DNA from 2 places in the Lactobacillus sp. WILCCON 0149 genome. Region 1 is predicted to be linked to the other one. Evidence: predicted binding sites of a transcription regulator. Region 1 holds the regulator's gene; the other holds the start of a gene.

Region 1 (7,934 bases):
GCCTTTATTTTCCTGGCTGCGATCGTGATCTTCCTTTGGCTCATGTTCTACAAGAACGTGAAAACAGAAGGCGGGTCTAAATAATTAACGAACTAGCAAAAACTGTTAAAATACTAGATAGGTATTTTGACAGTTTTTATTTTGCAAGGAATGACAATGAACAAGAAGAAGTTACTTTTAATCGATGGCAATTCCGTGGCCTTCCGGGCCTTTTTCGCCATGTACCAGCAATTAGACAAGTTTAAAAATCCAGAAGGCCTCCACACCAACGCCCTTTATGCCTTTAAAAACATGCTGGACGTGGTCTTGAAGCAGGAAGATCCAAGCCATATTCTGGTGGCCTTTGACGCTGGTAAGACCACCTTCAGAACCGCCATGTACAAAGACTATAAGGGCGGCCGGGACAAGACCCCGGCAGAACTTTCTGAGCAGCTGCCTTACCTGCGCGAGATGCTCAAGGACATGGGGATCAAGAGCTACGAACTGGTCAACTACGAAGCCGACGACATTATTGGTACCATGGCTAAAAAAGGGGCCGAAGCCGGCTATGAAGTGGCCGTTGTTTCCGGAGACAAGGACTTGACCCAATTGGCAAGCGACCACGTGACCGTCTACGTGACCAAGTCCGGGGTAACCAAGCTGGAAGCTTTTACCCCAGACCATATGAAAGAAGTCAATGGGGTGACGCCGACCGAATTCATCGATATGAAGGCTTTGATGGGTGACCCGTCTGACAACTACCCAGGCGTGGCCAAGGTTGGCCCGAAGACTGCTTCTAAGCTTATCCAAGAATACGGCAGCGTGGAAAATCTGTATGACCACGTTGACGAAATGAAGAAGTCCAAGTTGAAGGAAAACCTGATCGCCGGCAAGGACAATGCCCTTTTGGGTAAAAAATTAGCCACCATCAACTGCGACAGTCCAGTAGAAGTGACCCTTGCTGATCTTGAATATCAAGGCAGCAATATCGACGACCTCCGCCGCTTCTATGAAAAGATGAACTTCCGTCGCTTTTTGGCTGACTTAGCCCAAAAAGGGGAATTGACTGAAAGCAAGACGGAAGTCAAAAAGCAGGACTACATCGTTCTCACTGCTGACAATTTAGACCAGCTGCCAAAGGCTGCTGAAGTCACTTTCTACCTGGCCATGTTTGGCGACAACTACCACCTGGCCGACTTCGCCGGCTTTGCCTTGAGAATTGGCGAGGAAACTTTCGTCAGCCGGGAAGTTACCTTGTTGCAGGAAAGCCCCTTGAAGGAAATGCTGGAAGATCCTGCCGTCCAAAAGAATGTCTTTGACTTGAAGCGGACCACTTACGGCCTCTACCGGCTGGGGATCAAGGCTGAATCTTTGACCTTTGACCTGCTTTTAGCTTCTTACCTGGTTGACAATGAGAAAAATTCCAACGACCTGGGTGAACTGGTCCAAGGCTACGACTACTATGATTTAAAGACCGACCTGGAAGTCTACGGGAAGGGGAAGAATGCTACGATTCCAGCAGATGATTCAGTCTTTTTCAACCACCTGGCCGGCAAGACCGCGGCTATCGCGGCTTTAAAGGACAGTCTTTTAAGCAAGCTGAAAGAGCACGAGCAAGACGACCTCTACGACTCGATCGAATTGCCAACGGCTCGCGTTTTGGCCAAGATGGAAATGAACGGGATCAAGGTCCAGCCTTCTCGCTTAAAGGAACTGGAAAACGACTTTGCTGTCCGTTTAAAGGACCTGGAAGAAAAAATCTACAAGGAAGCCGGGGAAGAATTCAACTTGAATTCACCAAAGCAGCTGGGCGTCATCCTTTTCGAAAAACTGGGCCTGCCAGTCATCAAGAAGACCAAGACCGGCTACTCCACTTCAGTTGAAGTCTTGAACCAATTAAAAGAACAAAGCCCAGTCGTCAGCGACATCCTGGAATACCGGCAGATTTCTAAGATCCAGTCTACCTACGTCAAGGGCCTCTTAGACGTCATCGATGAGCGTGACGGCCGCATCCACACCCGCTACCTGCAGACTCTGACGGCAACTGGCCGCCTGTCTTCAGTTGACCCTAACCTGCAAAACATCCCAACCAGAACGGAAGAAGGCAAGCAGATCAGAAAGGCCTTTGTCCCATCAAGTCCGGATGGCTATATCTATTCCTGCGACTATTCCCAAATCGAGCTCCGGGTCCTGGCCCATGTTTCAGAAGACCCGAACATGCAGGAAGCCTTCAAGACCGGCTACGACATTCACGCCCACACGGCCATGAAGATCTTCCACTTAAAGAGCGTTGACGAAGTAACGCCGCTCCAAAGACGGCGGGCCAAGGCTGTCAACTTCGGGATCGTCTACGGGATCTCTGACTACGGCCTTTCCAAGAACCTGGACATCTCCCGCAAGCAGGCCAAGGAATTCATCGACGAATACTTTGACCAGTACCCAGGCATCCAGGCCTACATGGACCGGGCCGTTAAAGACGCCAGAGAAAAGGGCTACGCGGAAACCATCATGCACCGCCGCCGCTATCTGCCAGATATCCACGCCAAGAACTTCAATGTCCGCTCTTTCGCGGAAAGAACAGCCATCAACTCCCCAATCCAAGGGTCAGCTGCCGACATCATGAAGATTGCCATGATCAACATGCAAAAGAAGCTGGATGAACTAGGGTTAAAAACCAAGATGGTTGTCCAGGTCCACGACGAATTGATTTTTGACGTGCCAGCGGATGAATTAGAAACGATCCAGAAGATTGTCCCGTTAGTCATGCAGTCAGCCGTTAAGTTGGACGTGCCTTTGGTCGCTGACGCCGGCTGGGGCCATGACTGGTATGAAGCAAAGTAGGAGGTAAAAAATGCCAGAAATGCCTGAAGTTGAAACGGTCCGCCGGACCCTGCGGCCCTTGGTCGTGGGCAAGACGATCGACCATGTCGATATTTGGTATGACAAGGTCATCACCGGCGACCCGGAAGCTTTTAAAAAGGAGTTAAAGGGCAAGACCTTTACGGCTGTTGACCGCTATGCCAAATTCCTGCTCTTCCGTTTAGGCGACTTGACTGTCGTTTCCCATTTGCGGATGGAAGGCAAGTACCACTTAACGACCTGGGATGCACCAGTAGACAAGCATGAGCACATGCAGTTTGCCTTTACTGACGGAAGTGCTCTCCGCTACGCGGATGTCCGCAAATTTGGCCGCATGCAGCTGGTGGAAACTGGAACTGAATTCCAGATTACGGGCTTGAAGAATTTAGGCCTTGAAGCAAATACGCCAGAATTTACCCTGGACTATTTTGCAAAAGGCTTGAAGAAGAGGAGCCAGGGAATCAAGACCCTGCTCATGGGCCAGACCCTGGTGGCAGGCCTGGGCAACATTTATGTTGATGAAGTCCTCTGGCAAAGCCAGATCAATCCTTTGATCCCAGCCAACGAATTAACTGAGGACCAGGTCAAGCGGCTCTATACAGCCATCAATGAAACCATCGAAGAAGCTACTAAATACGGCGGCACGACCGTCCACAGCTTCTTAAACGCTGACGGAGAAGCCGGCCACTATCAAGAAAGGCTCAAGGTCTACGGCAAGGAAGGGCAGCCATGCCCGCGCTGCGGTGAAAACTTTGTCAAGATCAAGATAAGCGGGCGGGGAACCACCTACTGCCTGCATTGTCAAAAGAGGTAAAGGAGCAGATGACTTTTTATCTGGGACTGACCGGCGGGATTGCCACAGGCAAGTCGACCGCCAGCCGGATATTAAAAGATATGGGCTGCCAGGTTATCGACAGCGACGCCATTGCCCACCAGCAGGCCGAAGTTGGCCAGGTCTCCTGGCAAAAGATCTTAGAAGAATTTGGGCCGGACTTCTTCAATGAAGATAAGACTTTAAACCGGAAGAAGCTGGGCCAGTATGTCTTTGCCAATCCTGAGGCTTTGAAAAGATTGTCGGAAATTACCCAGGGCGAGGTCTTAAAAGAAGTTCAAAAGCGGATGAAGAACAGTCAGGCATCTGTCTGCGTCATCGACGTGCCCCTGCTCTTTGAAGCTGGCTGGCAGGATTACTTTGACGCGGTTCTCTTGATCGCGGCGCCGGAAGAAGTAGAACTAGAGCGTTTGATGGCGCGGGACGATTTAAGCCAAGCAGAAGCCAAAAGGCGGATGAATGCCCAGCTGCCATTGGCGGAAAAACGCCTGTTGGCTAGCTATGTGCTTGAAAATACTGGTACAATAGAAGAACTAAGAGAGAAATTGAGCAATCTGCTGAAAACTATCGCGTGAAAGGAGCTTCACTATGCTTTGTCCAAATTGCCATCAAAACGCCTCCCGGGTTATTGATTCCCGGCCGACTGACGAAGGGCGGACCATCCGCCGGCGGCGAGAATGCGAAAACTGCGGCTACCGCTTTACGACTTTTGAACGGGTGGAACAGTCACCACTTTTGGTGATCAAGAACGACGGCACCAGAGAGGCTTTCAGCCGGGAAAAGATCCTGAACGGGGTGGCGGCTGCCTGCCAGAAGCGGCCGGTAACCAGCGAGCAGCTCAACAAGCTGGTCGACAATGTTGAAAACCGGATCCGGGCTAAAGGAGTCAGCGAGATCTACTCCAAGGAAATCGGGGAATTAGTCATGGACCAATTAGCCGACATCGACGACGTGGCCTACATCCGCTTTGCCTCCATCTACCGCCAGTTCACTGATATGTCCAGCTTCATGAAGACCATGGAGGACATGATGGACCGGCACAGCAAGGCCAAGTAGTCCATGTACGAGAATTCCAATCCGCGTCTTCGCTACGTCGTTTTAAATGAGCTGCCAGGCCAATCCGGCCAGGTGCAGGTCTTGATCAAGCTCTACCAGCCCTTGATCGGGGCTTTAGGGGTTGCCCTTTACCAGACCTTGGTCCAGGACTTTGATCCTTACCGGTCTTTGTCTGCTTCAAGTGCCCTGTACAGCCTGCAAGAAGACCTGGACTGCAGCCTCCGCCAGCTCTGGCAGGCCCTGCATAAACTGGAAGCCGTGGGGCTCTTGAAGACCTATGTTAGCCACAATCTCCGCTTGGGGGATATTTTGGCTTTTAAGCTGCGTGCCGTGCCGGATGCCAGTGAATTTTTCAACACTTCGCTGTTAGCCAGCCTCTTAAAGGAAAAAGTTGGCGGTGTCCGCTTCAGCCAGCTTTCCCGGGAATTTGCCAAGCAGGCCCAGGTCAAGGAGCGGCAGCTGGACAATCTAGAAGAAGTTTCCGCTTCATTTTTTGAAGTCTTCCGCCTGCCGGAAAATGAGGCCATCAATCCTTCAGAAGATGTCCAAAAGGCAGCTGAGGAAAATGCCAGCCAAAAGACTGAAGATGCCCAGGTCAATTTAAAGCAGATCGACTGGCAGTACTTGAAAGACCGCTTCGCGACTTACCAGATCCCGGAAAGAGAGATCGACCGGCAAAAAGACGAAATCCGGTCCATCATGGAGCTTTACGGCTTAAGCGAGGAAGAGTTTATCAACGAAACCCTGCCGACCCTGCATGGCAGCTACCAGCTGGATGCCGCGGCAATCAGAAAGAGCCTCAACTACAACTACAAGGCTGACCACCGCCGCAAGCAGGTAATCAAGCGCCAGGAAGAAAAGCAGGACCGGCCAAGCGTGGACCAGCAGGATCAGGAGCTTTTAGACCTGGTTACCTCTAAGACGCCGATTAATTTTTTGGATGACATGAAGCTGGAGAAGGGCGGCTTTACCACGGCCAGAGAGCGGCAGATCGTCAACAACCTGGACAGACAGATTCACTTGAACCATGGCTTGATCAATGTTCTGGTCTACACCTGCCTCAACTACCAGCCAGTTTTGACCCAGGATTTGGCCAACAGGATCGCCAACGACTGGCTGCAAAAGGGAATCACGACCCCGGAAGCCGCCATCAAGCATCTGCGCGATGGAAAGAAGCAGGCCCAGGCAGGGCAAAAGAAGAACTACTCAGCGGGCAACCGGCGGCTTGAAAAGGGGACTGACTGGAACAAGAAGCAGTTTGTCCAGCCGGTCAATATTTCAGATGAAGACTTGCGGAAGATGCTGCAGGGGCCGGACAAGAAAGACAAGTAAGGGTGATTAGATGAGAGCAATTGGCGACATGTTGAGTGAAGCTGCTAAGGCCGCGGCAGCCAAGAACGGGCAGGATTTTTCGGCGGAATCATTTGAAAAGATGAAAAAGCAGGTTTTCGCTGACCCTGACGTCCGGGCTTTTCTTACTGCCCACCAGGACCAGCTGACCAAGGAGAGCGTGGACGCCAGCTTTGCCAGCCTCTATGAATACTGCCAGCAAAAAGACGGCCACGACAAGGTGATCAGCGGTTATTTGCCTGAGCTTTTCATGGAGGGGCCCTTGATCGGGATCCGCTACCAGGCCAGCCAGGCTAAGCAGCGCCGGGACAAAGAAGAAGCGGCCAAGCGGCGGATTGAGCTGATTGACTTGCCGGAGAAATTGCGCCGGGTCAAGTTAGAAGACTTGGACGTGGCAGTTGAGCGCAAGCAGGCCTTGTTTGAAGTAGGGGCCTTTTTGCAGGCTTACCAGAGCAATCCCCACGCCAAGGGTCTCTATTTAAGCGGGGACTTTGGGGTCGGGAAGACCTACATTTTAGCGGGCCTGGCCAACCGGGTAGCGGAAATGGGGGCTAAGGTGATCTTTTTGCACATGCCGACCTTTATCGCGGGCCTGTCCAGCCACTTTGGCGACAACAGCCTGCAGGCTGAAATTCAGCGCCTGGCGGCTTGCGATGTCTTGATTTTGGACGACATTGGCGCAGAGACCCTCAGTCCCTGGTCAAGAGATGACGTTTTGGGCGTGATTCTCCAGGCCCGGATGGACAATGACCTGCCGACCTTCTTCAGCTCCAACTTTGACATGGATACGCTTGAGAGCCACTTTAGCGCGACCAAGAATGCAGATGACCCGGTCAAGGCGGCCCGGCTGATGCAAAGAGTACGCTATTTGGCTAAAGAAGTGGTTGTTTCTGGGAACAACCGCCGCCTGCAGTAATTTTTTGAAAAAAGTGGCAAAAAAGCCTTGTCTTATTTGGGCAAGGGGGTATAATCGAAAAGTAAATAGAAGACATGATTCCTCCCGCTTCAGAGAGAGGGGCCCCGTTCTGAAAGCCCCCATTTGGGAGGAACCCCACCTTCTATGACCCCAAAAGATAAATGACAAGGTTGGACGCCGTTATCAGTCCAATAAGAGAGGCCGCTTTAGGCCTGAATTTTGGGTGGAACCACGATGATTAATCGTCCCGAGCATGTATTTGTGCTCGGGACTTTTTTGTTTTTGGAGGATTTAAACCAATGAGTTTTGCTTTGACTCTGCCAGATGGCTCAAAGAAAGAATTTGACGCAGCTGTTTCCGTTGCTGACCTTGCTTCCAGCATCTCAACTTCCCTGGCTAAGAACGCCGTTGCCGGCAAGGTTGACGGGGAAATCAAGCCCCTTGACTTCCAGCTGGACGCTGACCACGAAGTTGCCATTTTGACCAACAAGGATGCTGAAGGCTTGAGCGTCTTGCGGGCAACTGTTGCCTTTGTTTTGGAAGCTCTGGTTAAGGACAAGTACCCGGAAATCAAGCTGGGCCAAGCTGAAATTTCAGAAGACGGCTTCTTCATCGAAACTGACAAGGAAGACCAAATCAAGGTTACTGAATTGCCAGACTTGGAAAAGGCCCTGCAAAAGGCCATCAAGAACGGCGAAGCCATTGAACACGTTCAAGTAGCTAAGAGCGAACTGGCTGAAGCCTTCAAGGACGACCCATACAAGAGCGAACTTTTGGCTAAGGAAGGCGACTTAGTTGACGCCTACAAGCTTGGCGACTTCGTTGACTTTGGTTTTAGCGCCCTTTTGCCAAACACTGGCAAGATCAAGAAGTTCAAGCTTTTGTCAGTAGCTGGTGCCTACTGGAAGGGCAAGAGCTCAAACCCAATGCTGCAAAGAATCT
Region 2 (7,934 bases), 1.4 Mb from region 1:
GGCCGCCAGGCTGGCGGATCAGGGATTAGGCAGTAGCCTACCCGGACCTCGTCTTCCTTGACTCTGAGCCAATCGGCCGGCGTCGCCACTTCTGTCAAGAGCGGCAGCATGATTGCCTCTTCCTTAAAGATCATTTCGGTGACTTCCTTAGCCGCCTGTTTGACCTTTTTGGCCAAAAATTTTGGATCACCTGCTTCCGCCGCCTGCCGGGCCTCCTTGATCCAGCCCCGGATGTCGTCGTCTACCCCCCACATGACCTGGGGCGGGGCGGTAATGCCGTACTTGGTCATCAAGGGAAACATGGAGATTTCTTTTCTGGTGTAGTGCTTGTCCACTTGGGCCAGGTCAGCCAGCTCCTGCTTGATTTTTGCCAAAAGTTCCGGCTCTTCCTTCTCTTCATACTTGGCCAGATCCGGCAAAAGGGCATCGTTGACCAAAGAGGTCAAAACGACATTCTCCTGCTTCAAGGTCTGGACCGGGTGGCCGGGCCGGGCAAAGGCATCCCCCACTTCCTGCTCGCCGATCGACCCCCGGAAGACTTCCGCGTGAACCGTGCACAAGTTCTGGATTTCCTGGGGGTTGAGGCCGCCGGCGATCAAGGCCCGCTCAGCTTCCGTGATTTCCTTGACCGAGACTGAGGAAAAAGCTTCATTGAACATAGCCTTGGCCTGGTCAAAGTCCCCTTTTTCCTGCAAAAGGCGCAAGATCTCCAGCAGCTTCTCCTGCCGCTCTTTTAAAGACATGGTCATTACTCAGTCACCTCGTATCCCTTCAAGCGCAGCTTCTCCTTGACCTCTTCCAAGTCAAAGCCCATGGCCCGGCAACCCATTGGCAGGGTCATCAGCCGGCCCACCGTGTCCAGCATGCCTGGAATCTTGATCCGGTTGAAGCCAATCTCAGCCATGTCCTCAATAAATTCCGGATACTGGTCAGCGAAAGTCTTGATCGGCTGGTGGAGGTTGATCTCCTTAGCCGCCGGAGCCGGCTCTTCCTTGATGCCCAGCTGCTTTTTCGCTTGCTCGCTTAAGCGGTCCGGGGTCCAGACCGGGTACCAGACCAGCTTGATGTCCACCTGCTTGATGGCGTCCAGCTGGCCTACGGCCTGGCGGATTTCCCGGTTGAGGTAGTCGTTTAAGGGGCAGCCGGCCGTCGTCAAGGTCATGGTCACCAGGCAGTTGCCCTCATCATCGATGTCGACTCCGTAGATAAGGCCCAGGTCGACCACATTGACCAGGAGCTCCGGATCGATGACGGTCTGCAGCTGGCCGATAACCTGGTTAACCAAAGCGCGTTTTTCTTCGTCCATTTTTTCCTCGCTAAAAAACTATCTCTGCAGCTTGTCCCAGATGACCGGGTGCAGGTCCGGGGTCTTGAGGGACTTCTGCACGTCGATGATCCGCTGGTTGCTGGACCCTCTGAACTGCAGGGTCAGGTCCTTCAAGTTGTCCATGAAGCGGCCGTCGACCAGGATGTCCAGCTTCTTGAGCATTTCCACCTTGTCCGGCGTCTCCTTTAAGAGTTCCTCCCAGGTATAGCCGGACCAGGACCAGATGTCCTTGCTGTGGCCGTATTCAGCCCGGACCCGGTCAATGATCCGGTTGCAGACCCAGGTGTTCAAAAAGGGTTCCCCGCCAAGCAAGGTCAGCCCTTGGACATAGGACTGGCCGATGTCTGCAATGATCTGATCTTCCAATTCCTGGGTGTAAGGCCGGCCGTAGTTGAAGTTCTGGGCGGCCAGGTTGTAGCAGCCCGGGCAGTCAAAGAGGCAGCCGGACACGTACAAGGAGCAGCGGACCCCTTCCCCGTCAACGAAGTTGAAGGGCTTGTAGTCAGCAATCTTGTGCTTGCTGTAGTCTTCTGAGATCCATTCGCCCGGCTTGGGATTCTTGGGCTGGCGCTTCATCTTCCGGGGCTTGGCCGTCTGGCCGGCATTTTTAGCCTTGTACTGGTTGGCGTCCACAAAGACCGTTTCCCCGCCGACGCTGATCCGGATCAGGTTGTCCCGGACGTCAGGGCCTTCTTGCTGATTCTTGTCTTTCTCTGGCATCTGCTTCTCCTTTGCTCTCGATAAAAAATAGGCAGGAAAGATTCCTGCCTATTAGTATAATTCTTTTCGTTTAGTATTGGCTGTTCTTCTGCTTTTCCAGGCTGGCTTCCTCGCTGACCATGCCCAAGCTCATGTGCTTGGCCCGGTGGGCGATTTCTTCGTGCCGGCCGTGAACCATTGGCCGCTTCAAAGGATTGCCCAGGTAGCCGCAGGTCCGCTTGACGCAGTCACAGGTTTCCGGGTTGTGGTTGCCGCATTGCGGGCATTCAAAGCCCTTGGCGGTTGACTTGAACTCGCCGGCAAAGCCGCATTCGTAGCACTTGTCGATTGGCGTGTTGGTACCCAGGTAGCCGACTCTGTCGTAGGCCCAGTCCCAGACAGCTTCCAGGGCGGCCGGGTTTTGCTTCAGGTTCGGGTATTCGCAGTAGTGGATGAAGCCACCAGCAGCGTAGTATGGGTAGTCCTTTTCAAAGTCCAGCTTTTCAAATGGGGTCGGGTGCTTGCGGACATCGTAGTGGAAGGAGTTGGTGTAGTATTCCTTGTCCGTGATGTCCTTGACCTTGCCGAACTTTTCCGTGTCCAGGCGGCAGAAGCGGTCAGTCAGACTTTCGCTTGGCGTGGAGTAGACGCTGTAGTGGTAGTGGTTCGGGTCTTCCTTTTCCCACTTGGCGCAGGCATCGTGCAGCTTCTTGACCACTTCCAAAGTGAAGGCCTTGGCTTCCGGGTTCTTTTCCCAGTTTGGCCCGTAGAAGACCGTGCCGACTTCGTAAAGGCCGATGTAGCCCAGGGAAACCGTGGCCCGGCCGTTCTTGAAGAAGTCGTTGACGTCACCGTCATCGCCAACACCTTTGCCAAAGGCACCGTATTCGTACAGGGTCGGAGCGTTGACCGGCTTAGCTTCAGTAACCTTCTTGGCCTTGTATTCGCAGGCTTGCCGGCCCAGTTCCAGGCGGTCATTGAAGATTTCCCAGAAGCGGTCCATGTCGCCCTGGCTTTCCATGGCGATTCTTGGCAGGTTCAAGGTAACCACGCCCAGGTTCATCCGCCCGGAGTTGACTTCCTGGCCATTTTCATCCTTCCAGCCCTGCAGGAAGGACCGGCAGCCCATTGGGGCCTTGAAGGAGCCGGTGATGTCGATGATCTTGTCATAGCTCAAAACGTCCGGGTACATCCGCTTGGTAGCACATTCCAGGGCCAATTCCTTAACGTCGTAGTTCGGGTCGCCTGGGTGCAGGTTCAGCCCCTTCTTCAAAGTGAAGACCAGCTTCGGGAAGATGGCCGTCCGGTGTTCCCGGCCCAGGCCTTCGATGCGGACCTTCAGGATGTCCTTTTGGATTTCCTTTTCAATCCAGTTGGTCCCCAGACCGAAGCCCAAGGTGGTAAAAGGCGTCTGCCCCTGGCTGGAGAACATGGTGTTGATCTCGTATTCCAGGCTCTGCATAGCGTCGTAGATGTCCTTTTGGGTCCGCTTCTTGGCAAAAGCCTGCACCTTGTCTTCGTCGTCGATAAATTCGCGCCCTTCTTCCAGGTGCTTTTCGTAGTTCTTTTCGGCAAAAGGCGCCAGAACTTCGTCGCAGCGGTCAAAGGAGCAGCCGCCGTATTGGCTGGAAGCCACGCTGGTGATGATCTGAGCTACCTGGCTGGTGGCCACCCGGATGGAGTTCGGCACTTCCACGAAGGCATTGCCGATCTTGAAGCCGTGGTTGAGCATGTAGTCAAAGTCGATCAGACAGCAGTTGGACATTGGTGAAAGGGGCGTGTAGTCCAGGTCGTGCCAGTGGATGTCCCCGCGCAGGTGGGCCTTGGCGATGTGCTGAGGCATCAAGGTCAAACCAACCGTCTTGCCCACAGTCCCGGCAGTCAGGTCACGCTGGGTGGCAAAAACGTCAGAGTCCTTGTTGGCATTTTCGTGGACGATGCTTGGGTCCTTGTCGACCAGCTTGGCCAGGCGCTGCTTGGTGTCAGTTTCCGCCCGCCATTCAGCTTCGTCTTCCTGCCGCTTGGCTTCGTATTCCTTGGCTTCATTCAAGTAGCCCAGCTCATTCAAGCTGGCTTTAAAAGCATCGTGGACCTGTACGGCATCAACCGTGTAGGCGGCCAGCTTGGCGTAAACCTTGCTCAAAACGGCAGCCTTGATTTCGCTGTCTTCCAGGCCAAGTTCGTCCAGAACCATTTCCAGCTTGAACTGCTCAAATTTAAATGGGGCACCGTCGCGCTTGATGAACTTCTTTGGCGCATTGGCAAAATCCAGGCTCACGGCTTCTGCTGCTGGCTTTAACATGACAATCAACCTCTTATCTCTCAAAAATACTTTACATTTTTTACATCCAGCCCCTGGGGCCGGTTAAGCGAGTTACCCACAAGCAGTAGACTATCTTGTGGATTAAGTGTGGATAACCACCACATCTTGTTTTGTTTATGAGATAAGCATAGCACAAAATACCAGATCTTGTGGTCTATACAAAGACGCATTTGTGTTAAATGACAGAGCAGAATTCAGTTGCCACGGGACTTTGGGCCCGTATATTTTTAAAAAAAGAATATTTTGTTCGGACAAATATTTTTGTCCTTTTGCCAAAGTCCTTCGAAAATTTCAAAAAGATAAAAAAACGTCTAGAGAAAATCAAGAAATTCCAGAATACAACTGTTCTATGTTTCGCCAACTGAGCCAGCAGAGTCTTAGATATTTCAACACAGTCGATTAGCAAACGAAAGTCTCTCACCGCGGGAGACTTTCGCAGTGAGTCCGTATAGACTATTTTTTTGTATAGTACCCTCATCCTCAAATTTTTTGAGACTGGCGGGCAATCTTTTTTAAGTGGCAATATTTGACAATAACGACATAAAGTGATAATCTGTTTTATGTCGATAACAACATTTATGAAAGGTGGAAAATAATTATGGCAAATTTAAATCACATGGACAAGCAATTCAAAACATTGGATGACTTTTTAGGAACGCATTTCATTTATACGTATGATAATGGCTGGGAATATGAGTGGTACGCTAAGAATGATCACACGGTCGATTATCGAATTCATGGCGGAATGGTTGCTGGACGTTGGGTTAAGGATCAGCCTGCGCATATTCATCAATTAACTGAGGGCATTTATAAAGTTGCTTGGACCGAGCCAACGGGAACCGATGTTGCCTTGGATTTCGTTCCTAATGAACATAAGCTTAACGGTACGATCTTCTTTCCAAAATGGGTACAAGAACATCCAGAGATTACGGTCTGCTTCCAAAATGAACATATTGATTTAATGCATGAATCACGTGAAAAGTATGAGACTTATCCAAAATTGGTGGTTCCTGAATTTGCAACAATTACCTATATGGGCGATGCTGGTCAAGATAATGATGAAGTTATCAACGAAGCTCCTTATGCCGGTATGACCGACGATATCCGCAATGGTAGCTTCTTTGATGAAAATTATCATCGCTTGGCTAAATAGCTTGTTATATAATATTTTGCAGAATCAGATCGGAAAGGATGCTGCAAAATGCCGCAAAAAAGGATACTCCCTTATGTTATTATGGGGATTCTGCTTAATAAGGACTGTACCGGAAAGCAGATTATGGATGAGTTTCGCTTTGACATTGGAGAATTCTGGCAATCATCACATAGTCAGGTTTATCCAGAGCTAAAACGCATGGAACAAGATCATTGGATTGAAAGCTATTCAATGAAAGGTAATGATAAAGAGATACATTATCATTTAACAGCTAAAGGTTATGAAGTTATTAATAGTTGGTTGATGGAACCTGTTGATAAGTTGCCGGTATCCAAAGACCTATTTTCCTTAAAGATATTTTTCATCAATGACTGTAATGATCCGAGACTAGAAAAACTGTTTGACCACCAGATTCAATTGGTCAGCGACAGTCTTAATCATCTGCGCAAGCGTCAGCAAGCATTATTCAGCAGCCAAGAACAGATTGATCAACAATATGGACATTATTTGATTTTAACTCGCGCGATCAGCCGGCAAGAAAATCAATTGGTCTGGTTGGAAGATAAATTGAATAATCGGTAATGAAAAGAGCAATCGCGGTATGAGTCTGGGAAAAACTAGGCTCTAGATAAATAAAAAAGGTGAAACTCGATGTAATATTTCGAGCTTCACCTTTTTTGCTTGCTGGACAGCTAATATTTTTATTCGTTAGAGTCTTTTTCTCCAGACTCTTGTAACATCATTTCTTATTTGTCGAAGTACTGGCCCTTGTTGACCTGGAAGTAGGTCTTGAAGCGCTTGTAGTAGTTGTGGAACATGTACTTCATCAAAAGCCAGCGCTTAAAGGAGCTGTCCTGGTCGTAGAAGACGGTCGTCCCTACCTGGCCGGCATCGATCAATTTCAAGGCCGCCTGCTTGGCCTCGTTGTCAACGGCGTACTCCTTGAAGATCTTCTCCGGCACGCCCAGCCAAAGCATGTGGCTGCTTTCCAGCTTGTTAGCGTAGACGGTCTCCTGGCCGGCCAAGGAGTCTTCAGCGTAGTCTTCCACGTACCACTTGGCCAGGTTGTAACCGTTCAAGGTCACGTAAAAGCTGGACCGGCCCTGGCGGAGGTTGATTTCAAAGAACTTGTACTGGCCGTCGCGGGCATCGTACTTGATGTCGAAGTTGGCCATGCCGACATAGTTGATCTTCTCTAGGAAGGTCTGGACGGTCTCGTAGAGCTTTTCATCATAGGCCGGCAAAATAGCCATGTAATTCCCGATTGACTGCGGAGTCGGGTCTTCCAAGAGCGGGTGGCCCAGGCACATCATCTTAACCTGGTGGTGCTTGTCCACATAGGCGTTCAAGACCCGCATGTTGGAGTCATCGCCCGGGATGAAGTCCTGCAGGATCAAGTCTTCCTTGTAGCCGTTGGTGTAGATCTTGCCCACGATGTCCTTGAATTCATCCAGGTCCTTGATGACAAAAGCCTTCTTCCGACCTTCAAACTGGACGTCCAGCCAAGAAACCGGGTCTTCCGGCTTTAAGGCAACCGGAAAGGCAAAAGGCACGTCGGCGTATGAGCCGTCCTGGTAGTCAGCCAGCTTGATGATCTTGGTCTTCGGGTAAGGCAGGCCGTATTCTTCACAGACCTCGTAGAAGCCTTCCTTGGAGATCAGCTTTTCCAAAAGCTGGTAGTCGATGTAAGGAACAACGAAGGTCCCTTCCAGCTCTTGCTTGTGCTTAGCCAGCAGTTCCGCGTAGCCGTCCCCACAGGCAATCAGAATGACTGGCTCTTCATGATTCTGGTATTCCTTGATTTTTTCCTGCATGACTTCCATGAAGCCCGGGTCTTCGGAAAAACCAGGGTGCACTTCAACGTCCACGATCTTGGAGTAGCGGGTTGCCGCCAATTGCGTTGCCGCCCAAGCCTGGACCTTGATGCCGTAAGCTTCGTTAAAAGACCGCGCCATCCCATAGACGTTGATGTCGCTGCCCAGCAAAATTGGTGTAAATTTAGCCATTAGTAATTAAATTCTCTCTCTCTTCTTTTTGGATTAGAGCAGCTTGCCTTGAGCAATCAGGCTGGCCACTTCTGGCTGCACGTGTTGGTACTTGCGCACAGTTCCCTCGTAGTCAACGAAGAAGAGCTTGTACCAAACCAGGAAGGTGTAAATTGCCCAGATCTGCCGGCGGTGAGAACCGTCCCCATTGTAGTTCTCGTCCAGCAGGTCCAGGATCTTCTTTTGTTCAAAAATATCATTGACGAAATCTTCGCTGAAGAGGTCTCTGACCTGCTTGTAGAAACGCTCTTCCTGCAGCCACTGCTTGATTGGCGTCGGGAAGCCCAGCTTCGGCCGCTTGGCCCATTCATCCGGCAGAACCTGTTCTGAGGCCTTGCGCAGGGCATACTTGGTGTCGTACTTGTTGACCAGGTACTTGCTTGGAAT

The links. Region 1 encodes NrdR, which represses ribonucleotide reductase genes. Its sites were predicted from a motif close to ACACNATATATNGTGT; they were not measured.
Region 2: the regulator NrdR is predicted to act here: its motif matches at 4,445-4,460, upstream of nrdD (anaerobic ribonucleoside-triphosphate reductase).

The regions. Positions count from the first base shown of each region.
Region 1 covers NZ_JBUBHO010000001.1:654,047-661,980, forward strand. The annotation lists gene ACYVUV_RS03155 (DHA2 family efflux MFS transporter permease subunit) at 1-84, shown strand, start outside; gene polA (DNA polymerase I) at 157-2,820, shown strand; gene mutM (DNA-formamidopyrimidine glycosylase) at 2,831-3,652, shown strand; gene coaE (dephospho-CoA kinase) at 3,661-4,245, shown strand; gene nrdR (transcriptional regulator NrdR) at 4,259-4,726, shown strand; gene ACYVUV_RS03180 (DnaD domain protein) at 4,730-6,058, shown strand; gene dnaI (primosomal protein DnaI) at 6,069-6,992, shown strand; gene thrS (threonine--tRNA ligase) at 7,292-7,934, shown strand, end outside.
Region 2 covers NZ_JBUBHO010000001.1:2,071,938-2,079,871, forward strand. The annotation lists gene ACYVUV_RS09665 (DUF438 domain-containing protein) at 1-749, opposite strand, end outside; gene ACYVUV_RS09670 (iron-sulfur cluster assembly protein) at 749-1,306, opposite strand; gene nrdG (anaerobic ribonucleoside-triphosphate reductase activating protein) at 1,325-2,047, opposite strand; gene nrdD (anaerobic ribonucleoside-triphosphate reductase) at 2,118-4,328, opposite strand; gene ACYVUV_RS09685 (phenolic acid decarboxylase) at 4,966-5,502, shown strand; gene ACYVUV_RS09690 (PadR family transcriptional regulator) at 5,551-6,084, shown strand; gene ACYVUV_RS09695 (carboxylate--amine ligase) at 6,249-7,508, opposite strand; gene asnB (asparagine synthase (glutamine-hydrolyzing)) at 7,542-7,934, opposite strand, start outside.